DNA from 2 places in the Psychrobacter sp. H25 genome. Region 1 is predicted to be linked to the other one. Evidence: predicted binding sites of a transcription regulator. Region 1 holds the regulator's gene; the other holds the start of a gene.
The links. The regulator PhoB, encoded in region 1, activates phosphate uptake and scavenging genes when phosphate is short. The targets are predictions, from matches to a motif close to TGTCATNAANCTGTCATAA.

Region 2: the regulator PhoB is predicted to act here: its motif matches at 5,659-5,677, upstream of pstS (phosphate ABC transporter substrate-binding protein PstS).

Annotation. Positions count from the first base shown of each region.
Region 1 is NZ_JCACRV010000001.1:2,488,152-2,495,688, forward strand. It holds gene fadA (acetyl-CoA C-acyltransferase FadA) at 1-457, shown strand, start outside; gene AC5JPO_RS10170 (isochorismatase family protein) at 728-1,303, shown strand; gene AC5JPO_RS10175 (HD domain-containing protein) at 1,434-2,063, shown strand; gene asd (archaetidylserine decarboxylase) at 2,157-2,993, opposite strand; gene dtd (D-aminoacyl-tRNA deacylase) at 3,108-3,560, shown strand; gene phoB (phosphate regulon transcriptional regulator PhoB) at 3,673-4,377, shown strand; gene phoR (phosphate regulon sensor histidine kinase PhoR) at 4,436-5,545, shown strand; gene AC5JPO_RS10200 (M23 family metallopeptidase) at 5,762-6,352, opposite strand; gene AC5JPO_RS10205 (3'-5' exonuclease) at 6,549-7,268, shown strand; gene AC5JPO_RS10210 (alpha/beta hydrolase family protein) at 7,276-7,537, opposite strand, start outside.
Region 2 is NZ_JCACRV010000001.1:2,043,387-2,050,923, reverse strand. It holds gene AC5JPO_RS08285 (EamA/RhaT family transporter) at 125-973, shown strand; gene AC5JPO_RS08280 (fructose bisphosphate aldolase) at 1,146-2,036, shown strand; gene AC5JPO_RS08275 (hypothetical protein) at 2,397-2,837, shown strand; gene thiC (phosphomethylpyrimidine synthase ThiC) at 2,918-5,056, opposite strand; TPP riboswitch at 5,302-5,457, opposite strand; gene pstS (phosphate ABC transporter substrate-binding protein PstS) at 5,750-6,910, shown strand; gene pstC (phosphate ABC transporter permease subunit PstC) at 7,154-7,537, shown strand, end outside.

The sequences.
Region 1 (7,537 bases):
AGCAACGTCATCTGCATTGTCTGATGGTGCGTCAGCCATGCTAGTCATGAGCGCACAAAAAGCCAAAGATCTTGGTCTAAAACCGCGTGCTCGTATTCGTAGTATGGCCGTTGCTGGTTGTGATGCGGCTATCATGGGCTATGGTCCTGTACCTGCTACCAACAAAGCACTAAAGCGTGCTGGTATGAGCATCGATGACATGCAAACCATCGAGCTAAACGAAGCATTTGCAGCTCAGGGTCTGTCTGTATTGAAAGGACTGAACCTGTCTGACAAGCAAGACATCGTTAACATCAACGGTGGTGCAATCGCTCTAGGTCATCCACTAGGATGTTCAGGTGCTCGTATCACCGTAACTCTGCTAAACGCAATGGAGCAGTCAGATACTGAAATCGGTCTAGCGACGATGTGTATCGGTCTTGGTCAAGGTATTGCTACTGTTATTGAGCGCGTTTAATCTAGTCTATATAAATAAGATTACCTGAACACGCAAAAACAGCTACTTTCTAATAAATAAAACCCCCAGTCATTATGGCTGGGGGTTTTTTATGGCATAAATAAACGAGGCACATGCCCAAAAACAAAACATGTGGTGCGTTTGCAAATTATCTCCATTGACGCATCCAAAAAACTGTGACTAAATAAGAGTGAGATAAACCATGGCACTATTAATGATAATTCTAAAATAGCTTTTGATAATAACTGTCAGCCGTACAAGGAGTGTACTATGTCTACCATGATTAATGATCGCACCTATCGAATCGCTCGTGAGAACACCCAGGCAATGATTATTGATGTACAAGAGCGCCTAACACCGCATATCTATGACCACGAAAACATCGTCAAAAAAACCGTTACTCTAATCAAAGGGCTGCAAGCACTCAATATCCCAATTATGCTGAACGAACAATACAAAAAGGGATTGGGGGATACCTTGCCAGAGTTACGCGACGTGCTTGAAGGTGATAATGCCAAGAGCTTCGAAAAAGCTACCTTTAGCGCTTGTGATAACAATGACACATGGCATCATTTGGCGCAGCAGAACCGTAGTACCGTGCTGCTATTTGGTGCTGAAGCGCATGTCTGTATTATGCAGACAGCATTAGATTTATTAGACAACGGCATGCAACCTGTCATTATTGGCGATGCGGTTGGCTCTCGTTTCCCTTACGATAAAAAACAAGCGATTCGCCGTATCCGCCGTGCGGGTGGAGTGATCAGTACTGTTGAGTCGATATTGTTTGAGCTGTGTCGTAGTAGTGAAGATCCTGCGTTCAAAACCATTATTAATTTGATAAAGTAGACAGTCATATAATAGGGTGCTCAGTCATTTAACTGAAACATTTATAAGAGATAGCGCTTGATAACATCAGCGCTATCTTGCTGTTAGCAACATCATAATTCATAAGATTATCAAAAAATTAGAGAGAAATATGTCCTTAAACACAACTATGTCATTGACCAACCCAAAGTCTGCTGCAAACATCGACATAGATGATGTTACTCACTTCTTATTAGAGCTAGATGCCCTCAAGCGTATCAATCGCCGTAGCTATGTGACACAAACCACTCGCCGCGAAAACTCTGCCGAGCACTCTTGGCACTTGGCTATGGCGTGTTGGTCGATTGCTGAAGCGTTTGAATTAGATGTCAATCATGAGCGACTGCTAAAGATGGCACTGGTACATGATTTAGGTGAGATTGACGCTGGCGATACGTTTTTATTCGCAAACAGTCGTAGCGATGCGCACGTTGAAGAGCGCGCTGGTATTGCTCGACTACAAGCAGAGCGTGGCAATGGTATCGCAGCATTAAGTGAGGTTTGGGAGGCGCAAGAAACGGGTAGCAGCAAAGAAAGCCAGTTGCTTAGAGTGGTTGACCGCTTATTGCCATTTTTACTCAATCTTAATACTGAGGGAAAAACGTGGGTCGAAGCCCAAGTAACACGTTCGCAGGTAGCTTGTGCCCTTGCTTTTATCAAAGACAGCTTTCCACCCATTCATGATTGGCTTAACAAAAATATCGACTATGCAACCCAGCAAGGATGGCTGATCGATGCATAACTCTATATGAGTGACAGGCATAAAAAAGCCCAGTTAAGTATGCATTAACATACCTAACTGGGCTGATATTTTGAGCGTTTTTATACAGTCATATTATTGAGCGTTCGCCATCCCCAACAGTTGACCCATTTGCACGATGCTGTTGGCTTGCATACTATCCAACCAGTCAGCTTTTGCCGCTTTTGGTAGCACCACGATAGCCGTTGAGCCTAAATAAAAACGTCCAAGCTCATCCCCTGCGGCAAACGGCAGGTCATGCTCGGCTTCTTGGATGTCGTCAGTACGAGTGATTTTACCTGTCGCGACGGTTTCGATACCAGCGACGATCATAGCGCCTACCATGACAACGGCTGCTTTGCCGTACTTGGTATCGAACATGCAGACCAGACGCTCATTACGGGCAAACAAATCTGGCACGTTAGCGGCCGTAGTGTTATTAACCGAAAACAACGTGCCAGGTACGTAGCGAGTCTTGGTCAACGTACCTGTAAACGGCATATGGACACGGTGATAATTGCTAGGCGCTAGGTAGATCGTCGCAAAACTGCCATCCGCAAAGTAACTGCCATCTTCGCTATCAGCCAGCAGCTGTCCGACATCATAGTGACGACCCTTGGCTTGCAATAACTTATGGTCTTGGATTTGTCCGAGCTGAGAGATAATACCATCAGCAGGGCTGACGATACCGTTGTCAGTGGTATCGATGGTACGAGCGTCTTCTTTTAATTCACGAGTGAAAAAATCATTGAAGCTCTCGTATGCATTGAGACTCTGGCGCTCATATTCGTCTAGGCTGATGTTATAGGCTTTTGCAAAACTACGAATAAAGGTACGTTTAACATAAGGATGGCGGCTGGCGGCCAAACGTCCAGCGACTTTACTGAGCTGCTGCTGTGGTACCAGCTGTTGTAAGGTGGTAAATACATTCATAATACGGCTACCAAAATAAGAGATGATGTCATTATTGCATGTGCAAGTTAATGACCGTATTTTATCATGGACAGCCCATTATTGTCTGAGCATAATCTGTTAAGGAATGAGTAAATGAAGGCACTTATACAACGAGTCAGGCGGGCTAGTGTGACTATCGATGAGCATTGTGTTGGCAAAATAGATCATGGAATACTGGCTTATATTGGTTTGGGACACGAGGATAGTCTGAGTACGGCTCAGCGAATGATTGATAAAATTCTCACGTATCGTATTTTTGAAAATGATGAAGATCCTACAAAATTTGGTAAACTAGATAAAGATGTCCAGCAGGCAGGCGGTGGTTTGTTATTGGTGTCGCAGTTCACCTTGATGGCAAAAACAGACAAAGGTCGCCGTCCTGATTTTGGTGGTGCAATGGCACCTGATGCGGCTCAAATACTGTTTGAGCAACTTATAGATTATGCAAAAACACAGTACCCAAACGTCGCCACTGGTCAGTTTGGCGCTGACATGCAAGTCGCTAGTGTCAATGACGGACCCCTAAATTTTCTACTGGAGATCTGACACTAGAGTGTCATCAAGCTGTCATAATTAATCCGTTTAATAGATAAAGACTGGTGAGTATTTATCGCCTTTTTACATGCTAAATTTTGCCCTCTAACACTGAGAATGTCATATGTATAACGAGCAAATTTTGATTGTTGAAGATGAACCTGCGATTCGTGAAATGGTTGTGATGACGCTAGAAATGGCTGGATTTGAGAGCCTGCAAGCCGCTGATGTCTCAGAGGCGCACCAGCAAGTGGTCGATCATAGACCGTCGCTGATCTTGTTAGATTGGATGCTACCAGGAGACAAAAGCGGCGTTGATTTTTGTCGTATGCTAAAGAACGATGAGCTGCTCTCTGAGATACCAGTCATTATGTTGACGGCGAAAAGTGAAGAGGACAGCAAGGTTTATGGACTCGATGCGGGTGCAGATGACTATATGACCAAGCCTTTTTCAACCCGTGAGCTGATCTCTAGAATCAAAGCGGTATTGCGCCGTAGTAGTGCGATGAGTAGTGACAAGCCTATTGAAATCGGTCAGTTGAGTCTAGATACCAAAAGTCAGCGTGTGACCGCCGCCGGAAAAGTCATCGATGTGGGTCCGACAGAGTATCGTCTATTGGCGTTTTTTATGAGTCATCCAGAGCGCGCTTATACACGAACGCAGCTCCTCGATCAGGTTTGGGGCGGCAACGTATACATCGAAGATCGCACCATCGACGTACATATTAAGCGTCTGCGTAAACTCTTGCGTCCTCATGACTGCGATACATTGATACAGACGGTACGCGGTACAGGCTATCGATTCTCTAGTCTTATTGAACCAAGCTAGTCTTGCATACATAAGGTCGCTGGAATACTAAAATAGCGGATAGTGGTAAGGATAAGAAATGGACAAGACAGTGCCAGCACAACACAAAAAAACCCGTAACAGCCATCAGCAAGATACCCCAGAAAACACCTCTGCCCAGCATGAAGCAGAGCAGCTACAAAAAATCAGAAGCGCACTGCGAGCACTACGAGACGCGGTGATTTTAATCGATGAGAATGATTGCTTAGGATGGTGGAATCAGGCGGCGCAGGATCTATTGTCTTTGCAGAAAGATGATAAAGGGAAGAGTGTCTTTGATTTTATTATCATACCAGAGTTTCACCAGTATTATGAAGACACCACACTGCCCAATGATGGTATCCACATAGAGTCATGGCGCGACCCTAGCCGTTACCTAAAATTTGAGCTCACGTCTTTTGGTGATGAAAAACTCCTATTTATTTATGATGTGACGCGCTTAAAGCACTTAGAGCAAATGCGCCAAGACTTTGTGGCAAACGTCTCTCATGAGCTACGCACACCATTGACCGTCATGACCGGTTACTTAGAAAACTTTACGGATCAGCCAGATATGCCGCCCCATTGGCGCCGTGGTTTTGAGCTCATGACTCAGCAAACCGCGCGTATGAATAGAATCGTAAATGACTTGCTGCTTTTATCTAGAATTGAGATCGAAGAGACGCACGAAGTCAATGCTATAGATATGACCAAGCTACTCACCAATATCTATGATGATGCGCAAGCCTATAACCAAGCCTATAAGCACATCATTCATCTACATATAGACACCTATGATGGTCTATATGGATCAGAGATGTACTTAAACAGCGCATTGTCCAATCTGGTGATCAACGCGATAAAATACACACCAAAAGGTGGCAATATTACTATCAGTTGGACGCGAACATCAGATGGATGCCGGTTTGCAGTCGAAGACGACGGATTGGGGATAGCACCAGAGCATATTGTTCGTTTGACGGAGCGCTTCTACCGTGTTGATAAAGGTCGCAGCCGTGCCACAGGTGGTACAGGTCTGGGGTTAGCTATCGTAAAACACGTACTGCATCAACACGAAGCGCAGCTACAGATTGAATCAATAGAGGGTGAGGGTTCGACATTTAGTGTGGTATTTCCAGCCACTTATGTGCGTACAGTCACCGCAAACTAGGGCGTGTCCCTAATTCAAACGCTTATCATTGAATGGGCTAAAAATGGCTAAATCTTTGGCAAACGGCGTCAAATAGCTGGTCAATATCTCGATATTGTCTGCACTATTTTCCTTGTTAGCCTGCGATTTATTTCATTTTTATCACCATTTTTAAAATAGGGACACGCCCTAGCACCTCTCTTGATACATGCTATTAGAGCTTTTTATACATTATGCTTAATTCTTTTGTAAAAGCGGGTAGGGGTTCACAGCACTGCCGTTAATATAAATACCATAATGTACATGCGGCGGTGTCCCTTTTGCATTGCCGCTATCACCCACGTAGCCAATAGTATCACCTTTATTGACCCAATCATTGGGAGAGATATCAGCATAGTCCTCTAGATGAGCATAATAATGTCCTGCACCGCCCGGTCCTACTACGACGACCACGAGGCCACCTAAAGTATTTTCGCCAACCTTGCTCACGATACCCTGCGTGGTTGACTGTATGGGTGTTCCTCGTTCTGCAAAGATATCGATACCTTCATGTGAGCGCCCTTGACTGCGTGCTGCGCCCCACGTATCCGTCAGGTTTTGCCCTGGTAGTGGGCTGGGTAAGCTATCTTCTGTCGGCAGTTCTTGCTGCAGCAAACTCATCTGTTGCCATTTGGCGACCACAAATGATTGGGTCTGTTGGCTGATATCGGGCAGCAGCTTATCAAACACAAATAACAGCCCAAGCAATACCACTGCTCTAATCAGTACGCTCAACACGCGCCCAAAAATAGAAGGCTTGGGTTGTTGGTTTTTTTCATCTGCTAGCATTGAGGTCTCTTATTTGTTTTATACGATATAAGACTTTATTATAAAAGCCCTGTATACAAAGGTGTGTATAGCATTGTTATCTATGGATTTTATCCCCATAAATACAGGTGTCATTAAACACAAGCACAGCAAATATAACGTTATCTACTTAACACTGTTGTTGAGCGATGACGGTGCTATGGATGGTTAACTTCTTATGAATGATGCTTTTAACACGGCTGATATCTCTACTATGGCTGAGACGGCGCTTGTCATCGATACTGAAACCGATCAAGGCCGTGATCCGAGGCCGATTCAAGTCGCAACGATCAACGTAGCTACTGGATATGAGTGGATGAAATATTTTAACAGTGGTCGTTCGATATCACCTGTGGTTATCAAGGTGCATGGTATTACGGATGCTGATGTCGCTGGTCTTGAGCGCTTTGAGTTAGATCAATTTGAGCTACCAGAGTATTTGATCGGACATAACGTACGCTTTGATTGGCGAGTAATTGGTAGTCCCTCTGCTAAGCTCATCTGTACCGTGAGACTGGCGCGCGCCGCTTTTCCAGAATGGCGCGCGTATGGTCAGTCCAAGTGCATTGAGCAGTTGTTGGGCAAGAGCGAGGCGGGTTCCATGACGATTGCCGCTCATGACGCGTTAGGTGACGCACGAATGTGCTATCTGCTTTATCAGGCATGCTGTGAGCGACTGGAGATTGCCCCGACAGATTTTGCAGCGGCACATGCGATTTCTAACAAAGCGACTCCTGTGAGTAAGATGCCGTTTGGTAAGCATAAAGGCAAACCAATCAAAGAGGTGCCTATCAGCTATGTAAAATGGATGATAGGCAATATTCATAATATGCAGCCGTCGCTATACTCTGCTCTAAAGAAGCGTATTGAAGCAGAGAAAACCCAAGAAGGTGAATAATTAAAGCCTATTCACCTTTGCTCAGCCAATCTACTGCCATTTGCCAAAGCTCTGGTGCTTTGGCATTGGTTTTACCACTAAAATAGAGCATATGACCGACTTGATTTAGTCCAAAATCATCAGGGTCTAAGAAGCGCTTCTCTACAGGCATCTTGGTAAATACGCGTATCATATCGTCCATGTTTTCACTATTGGCGATATCATCATCACTAAAGCCTAACCACAGTGCTGGCGTGCTGAGCTCATCATAAAAATGCGTGTGAATGCTT
Region 2 (7,537 bases), 440 kb from region 1:
TTAAGTATAGCGTTGGCAGTTATGATGTGATCAGGCGCCCGTTGGATAGATAAAGTGGCTTAAGTCAGGTACTACTGGTATACAAACAAGCACTCAATATAGAGGTCAAACAAGGTAGAAGTGAATGATGTATTTAACAATCGCGGTGCTATGCAGCGTTGCTGTCTCTGTACTCTTAAAAGTATTGCGTCAAAAAAACATAGATATACGTCAGACTATCGTGGCAGGGTATCCGGTGGCATTTTTACTGACGTGGGTATTATTACAGCCTGATATTGGTGCCATACATGCGCTTGATAGTGCTTGGGGTATTATCATCGCGCTTGGGGTATTGTTGCCCGCGATATTTATCATTCTGGGCCGTGCTATTGAAGCAGTCGGCATGGTAGCAACGGATGCGTCTCAGCGCTTATCACTGATTATCCCCATTGTCGCTGCTTTTCTATTGTTTGGTGAAGTGTTGACGGGTACTCGTATACTTGGGCTGGCACTAGGGTTTTTGGCACTAGGTGCGCTTGTCTATCGACCACAGCATAATGACATTACTCGGCAAGCAAAGCACACGCCACTATGGTTGTTCGGGGTATGGGCAGGCTACGGCATTATTGATATCTTGTTCAAACAGGTCGCCAAACAAGGAGCCGCTTTTCCGTTGACGCTGTTTGTGAGCTTCGGTATGGCAGGTACACTGCTTTTTATCTATCTACTTATCAGCCGGGTACGCTGGCAAAGAGACGCACTCATAGCAGGTCTGTTACTTGGGGCGCTAAACATGGGTAATATCTATGCCTACGTACGTGCCCATCAAGTATTGTCTGATTCACCCAGTATCGTCTTTACGGGTATGAATGTCGGTGTTATTGCGGTGGCAACATTAATTGGCGTAGGCGTATTCAAAGAGCGGCTTAACCGTATCAATATAGTGGGGTTACTACTCGCTGTAAGCTGTGTGGGCGTGCTTTTTTTGGCATAGTGCTTACCCAAAATAGTTGTATAAAAGTAATTTTAGAGATGCTGACACGTATCCTATATAGGCAGACAATCCAACCTATGATAAGGTTGTTTACAAATAGCATGGTTTATATGAGCCACACAGTCTCGTTATGATATTTGACCTCAACCAATAAAAACAGGATGCATCCTCAATGGAATACGATAAGCAATTACAGCACATAAAAAATGGCTCAGGTTTCATCGCGGCGCTTGATCAAAGCGGCGGCAGTACACCAAAAGCGCTAGAGAACTATGGTGTTAGCGGTGAAGCGTACGATAGTGATGAGGCGATGTTTGATTTGGTGCACGAAATGCGTGCGCGTATCATGACATGTGACTGTTTTGACAAGGAACGTGTGCTTGGCGCTATTTTATTTGAAGACACCATGGAGCGCGACGTCAATGGTAAGTCGACTGCCAACTACTTATGGGAAGACAAAAATATTGTACCATTCTTAAAGGTAGATAAAGGGCTGGCTGAGCAGATGGACGGCGTACAGGTAATGAAGCCGATGCCTAATCTAGACCTGCTATTGGATAAAGCAAAAAACTATCCAGTATTTGGCACCAAGATGCGTTCAGTCATCTATGAGCCAAGCGCTGATGGTATTGAGCTGGTGGTACAGCAGCAATTTGATGTGGCCAAGCAAATCATCTCAAAGGGTCTCATGCCAATCGTCGAGCCTGAAGTCAATATCGACAGCGCGCAAAAACATGATTGTGAGCTACTATTAAAAGCCGATATCTTACGTAATCTTGAGCGTTTGGGTGACGATCAACAAGTGATGCTTAAGCTGACATTGCCTGAAGAAGCAGGATTTTATCAAGAGTTGGTTGATCATCCAAAAGTGCTCAAAGTCGTGGCGCTATCGGGTGGCTATAGCCGTACCGATGCGTGCGCTAAGCTCAAGCAAAACCCCGGTATGATTGCGAGCTTCTCTCGTGCCTTTACCGAAGGCTTGAGTAAGCAACAAAGCGATAGCGAGTTTGCTGATACTATTAATACGTCGATTGAAGAGATTTATCAGGCGTCGAAGGTGTAAGGGTTTATTTTTAGAGTACCAGTAGGTATTGCTCTTAGTGGTACTCCTCAAGAGGTTTTATATGCACAGTATTATAGATAAGATAAAGTCATATAGTGAACAGATAGACTTAGAAGAAAGATTTATTTATGATTTTAAAATAGATGTATCCGTGCTTGAAGCTCACATTATAGAAAAATTAGCAATACAGATAGTGTTTTTAGGAAAAATATTATATTAAAAGACCTCCTAAGATATCAGTATCAAAAAGGTAGTAATAATACTGAACTAGATTTTTGGATTATCAATAGCTGGGGAGGAATTTATGGGTTTAAGCCTACGGAAAGAAATATTAGAAAAGTATCCAAGTTTAAACAGGAATTGAAAATAAAAAAGCTTTCTAAAGAAAATTTTGAAACAATTTCATCTCTTTCTAAAGTTGCTTCTTTTTTAGATCCTGATAAATATTTTATATATGATGCAAGAGTAGCCTATTCACTAAACTGGCTTATTCTAAAATATGAAAATAAAAATGTTATAAATCACAAATATTTTCCTATGCCAAATAGTAGAAATAAATCATTAGTCAATTTTGATATACAGACAATATTAAACATAGTCCATGCCAAAGAGCTTAATGAGTTTTCAGATATATATCTTAAGCCACAAGAAGCATATCATGCTTACTGCAACTTGATTAGTAGAATAGCTGAGCAAATTTATAGTGGTACGAAGTCCGCCTATTTAATAGAAATGCTATTGTTTATTATAGCTGATCAGGAAATCCTAGCAGAAGTTAAAGAAATAAAAATATTAATATGATTATACTTTTCTACTCTTAAAAAATAGAGACCTAGTGAAATCTAAATCTCTATTGTATAGAAAATATTACTTGAAAATTATTACACTTCTTTATACAACTGACGTCCTTCCTTATTGTACTTCTCCATCATCTCAGCCATTCCTTGACGGACTTCCTCAGCACTGGCTTCGCCAACTTGTCCGACCAGTTCAGTGTCGACTTTTTTAATCAAATGATCCGCATCGCTTAAGTCGCCTGATTGCGGTGTGACTTTTTTATTCACGGCGTCTTTGTCCAAACCTGCTGCATACTCACGTACGTTTTGGGTGATTTTCATGGAGCAAAACTTCGGACCACACATCGAGCAAAAATGGGCTGATTTGTGTGCGTCTTTTGGTAAGGTCTCGTCGTGATATTCGCGCGCGGTATCAGGGTCGAGCGCCAGATTGAACTGATCATCCCAGCGGAATTCAAAACGCGCTTTGGATAGTGCATTATCACGTGCCTGCGCACCGGGGTGACCTTTGGCCAAATCAGCAGCATGAGCGGCAATTTTGTAAGTAATAATGCCGTCTTTGACGTCTTTTTTGTTTGGTAGACCCAAGTGCTCTTTTGGTGTTACATAGCAGAGCATGGCAGTGCCAAACCAGCCAATCATCGCCGCCCCAATTGCACTAGTAATATGGTCATAGCCCGGTGCAATGTCTGTGGTTAATGGCCCCAAGGTATAAAAAGGCGCATCCGCACACAGCTCAAGCTGCAAGTCCATATTTTCTTTGATGCGGTTCATCGCCACATGCCCAGGGCCTTCGATCATGACCTGTACGTCATGCTCCCATGCGACTTTGGTCAACTCTCCAAGCGTACGTAGCTCACCGAACTGCGCCTCATCATTGGCATCTTGTAGACAGCCAGGACGTAAGCCATCACCTAGACTAAATGCTACATCGTACTGCTTCATAATCTCGCAGATGTCTTCGAAATGCGTGTATAAAAAACTCTCTTTGTGATGCGCCAGACACCACTGCGCCATGATAGAGCCGCCACGCGAGACGATACCCGTTAGGCGTTTTGCAGTGAGCGGTACATAGCGAAGTAGGACACCCGCGTGAATAGTGAAATAATCCACGCCTTGCTCTGCTTGCTCAATCAACGTATCACGGAAAATCTCCCATGTTAGGTCTTCTGCGACGCCATCAACTTTTTCTAGCGCTTGATAAATCGGTACGGTACCAATCGGTACAGGCGAGTTACGGATTAACCATTCGCGGGTTTCATGAATATGATTACCCGTTGATAAATCCATAATGGTATCAGCACCCCAACGTGTGGCCCACGTCATTTTGGACACTTCTTCATCGATAGACGAACCTAGCGCTGAGTTACCGATATTGGCATTGATTTTCACCAAGAAATTGCGCCCGATGATCATCGGCTCAGATTCAGGGTGATTGATGTTGTTTGGAATAATGGCACGTCCAGCTGCCACTTCATCACGGACAAACTCAGGGGTGATGATAGTGGGTGTATTGGCGCCGAAGCTCTCACCGTCATGTTGACGCATATCGGTCAGTTCGTGCTGTTTTTGCGTCTCACGTATGGCGATATATTCCATCTCAGGGGTGATGATGCCGCGACGCGCGTAGTACATCTGCGTGACATTCCCTGGTTTTTCATCAATATCTTTAGCACGGCGTGGCTTATCAATATGAGCAAATCTAAGGTTGGCAGTGCTGATATCGCGAGCACGTGCTTGACCATATGAGCTAGATAGACCGCTTAATTGCTCTGTATCACCACGCTCAGCGATCCAGTTTTCACGCAGTTTTGGTAGGCCTTTTGTCAAGTCAATCTCGACATTGGGGTCAGTGTAGACGCCTGAAGTATCGTAAACATAAAACGGCGGATTATGCTCATCGTCTTTATCACCCGTACCGCCAACTGGTGTATCCGCCAAGCTGATTTCGCGCATCGGTACTTGGATATCAGGTCTTGAGCCTTCTATATAGACTTTGCGAGAGGCAGGTAGGATACGGTGCAAGTCGCGTGCATCTTCTTCAAAGCGTGCATCACTGGCAGCACGGTGGGCAGGCGTTTTTAGGGCGTCTGCTTTTTTGTCTGCTTTGACGGTGTCAGTAGAGTCTGAGGTAAGAGGTATGTTGTTGGCTGGGTTATGCGTTTGTGCAGCTGAGGCACTGTCTAAAGAGGTGTTGTCTAAAGTGCTGTCTGAGATAGTCATATGCTGTCCTAGCGTGTTGGTTTTTGAATAAAATCAACACCGCCAGTATCTGCGGGTGCAGCATCTATCATTGAGACAAGTTTGGACTATCGACACCTAAAAGCGAGCAAAAAATTGCCGCGGAAAATGGTCATCAAATAGGGGACGCAGCTTTGTATCTTCGCTCGTTGTCTGCTCATGCGGCACGCATACTCAGACAGTAGTGATGATAAAAATGTATTTCTACGCGTCCTTTGTCATCAATAACAAAGTGCTTAAGACTTCCCTGCGTCGGTACTAACCGCATCAGGTTCGGCGGGTGATCTCTCAGCGAATGTAGATAGGCGGCTACTGTTATTAATGTTTAACTATAAACGCTTAATAAAGTAGGCCAATGCTACACCGCACCCCGAGTCTGTCAGTGTTGTAAATCCCTTTCATACTAGCAAAATTCTGTACTAACAGCTAATAGTATTTGAACGTAAGTATCAGACTCCAAATGCGATGTTTAATATATTTATCCAATAGGCCACTCAGTACCAATAATGGATATCGCTTGGTATCACTGGGCTAGGCAGAGGTTGTCTAAATATTATGTAAAGCGAATAAAAGATTGCGACGGTTGTCATTAAATTGTCATAAAGATTTGGCAAGATATCACGCATATCACAAACAATGCTTTTTTATATCGTCGTTAAACTTCAGGAGTTCTACATGCGTTATTCGTTATTAGCAGTAGCCGTCAGTTGCACCTTAATGCTTACGGCGTGTAATAAGTCAACAGATACGACAGAAACCGCTGCCGCTGATACTAGTAGCGCTACGACCACTACTCAGACTCAGGAAACGACTGCTGCTGATGCTGGTTTTAAATCTGCTGAAAACATCGCAATGAACATCACGGGTGCAGGTGCGTCATTCCCGCAGCCTATCTATGCCAAATGGTCTTATGACTACAATGGTGCGACTGGCGGGCAAGTTAACTATCAGTCAATTGGTTCATCTGGCGGTATCAAACAAATTCAATCAAAGACTGTCGATTTTGGTGCCTCTGATGCGCCATTGACACCTGAAGAGCTAGCAGAATCTGATCTTATCCAGTTCCCAACGGTCATCGGCGGCGTCGTACCTATCGTTAATATTGATGGTATTGAGCCAGGTGCCTTGAAGCTAGATGGTACGACTTTGGCAGACATCTATCTAGGTAAAATTAGCAACTGGAATGACCCGGCTATCGCAGCTATGAACCCAGATTTGACCTTGCCAGATGCGGCAATCACAACGGTATTCCGCTCAGACGGTTCAGGTACGACGTTCAACTTTACTGACTATCTAGCAAAAGTATCACCAGATTGGAAAGATACGGTTGGTGTTGATAAAACGGTTAAGTGGCCAACCTCTGCGACTGGCGCAGGTGGTAAAGGTAACGAAGGCGTCTCAAGCTATGTAAACCGTATGAAAAACTCTATCGGTTATGTTGAGTATGCATACGCTAAGCAAAACAACATGTCACATACTGCACTGAAGAACGCCGCGGGCAACATCGTTCAGCCATCTGCTGAGACATTTGCCGCCGCAGGTGACATCGATTGGTCACAACAAGAAGGCTTTTATAAAGTCATCACCAACTCTGAGACTGAGCAAGCATGGCCTATCGCTGCTGCAACCTTTATCTTAGTACACAAGCAGCCAGAGAATCCTCAGCAAGTTGCTGGCGTGTTGAACTTCTTTGACTGGGCGTATACCCAAGGTGATGATAGCGCTATGAGCCTAGATTATGTCCCATTCTCTGATACGGCAGTGGCTCTATTCAAAGCAAAATGGAACGACGTAAAAGGTAGCGACGGTCAGCCAGTTTATAAGCCAGCGCAGTAAGTTGCTACTCTTGATTTTGACATAGTTAGACTCTCAAACAACCACTCTAAAGAGAGCCTGGTTGTTTGAGAGGTTTTATCACAGCAATTTTGACCGTAACATTGACTGCAGTACTGATGGATATATTGAGCAGTTGCCATTGGCACACAGGATCGTTAATGATTATGCGGGTGGGCTTGTTGTGATAAAGCTGAACAAACACACTGGTTTTTTGAATTCACTCTATTCAATGCTGAGACACTTATGACAGACTTAAGGTCCCAACTGGCTAAACAAAAACGTTACGACGCTTTATTTGTCAACTCTACCAAAGCGTTTGCCATACTGGTCCTCCTATCTTTAGGGGGCATTCTAGTTTCTCTCATCGTTGGTGCTTGGCCGAGTATTCAAGAGTTCGGGCTTGGGTTTTATACCAGCAACAATTGGGACACGGTCGCCAATGAGTACGGCGCGCTTGCGCCTATTTACGGTACGCTAGTCACCTCACTCATCGCTATCGTGATTGCCGTGCCCGTCAGTTTTGGTATTGCAATATTTTTGACTGAGATGTGCCCTAAGTTCCTCAAAAAACCACTGGGTATTGCCATTGAACTATTGGCCGGTATCCCTTCTATCATTTATGGTATG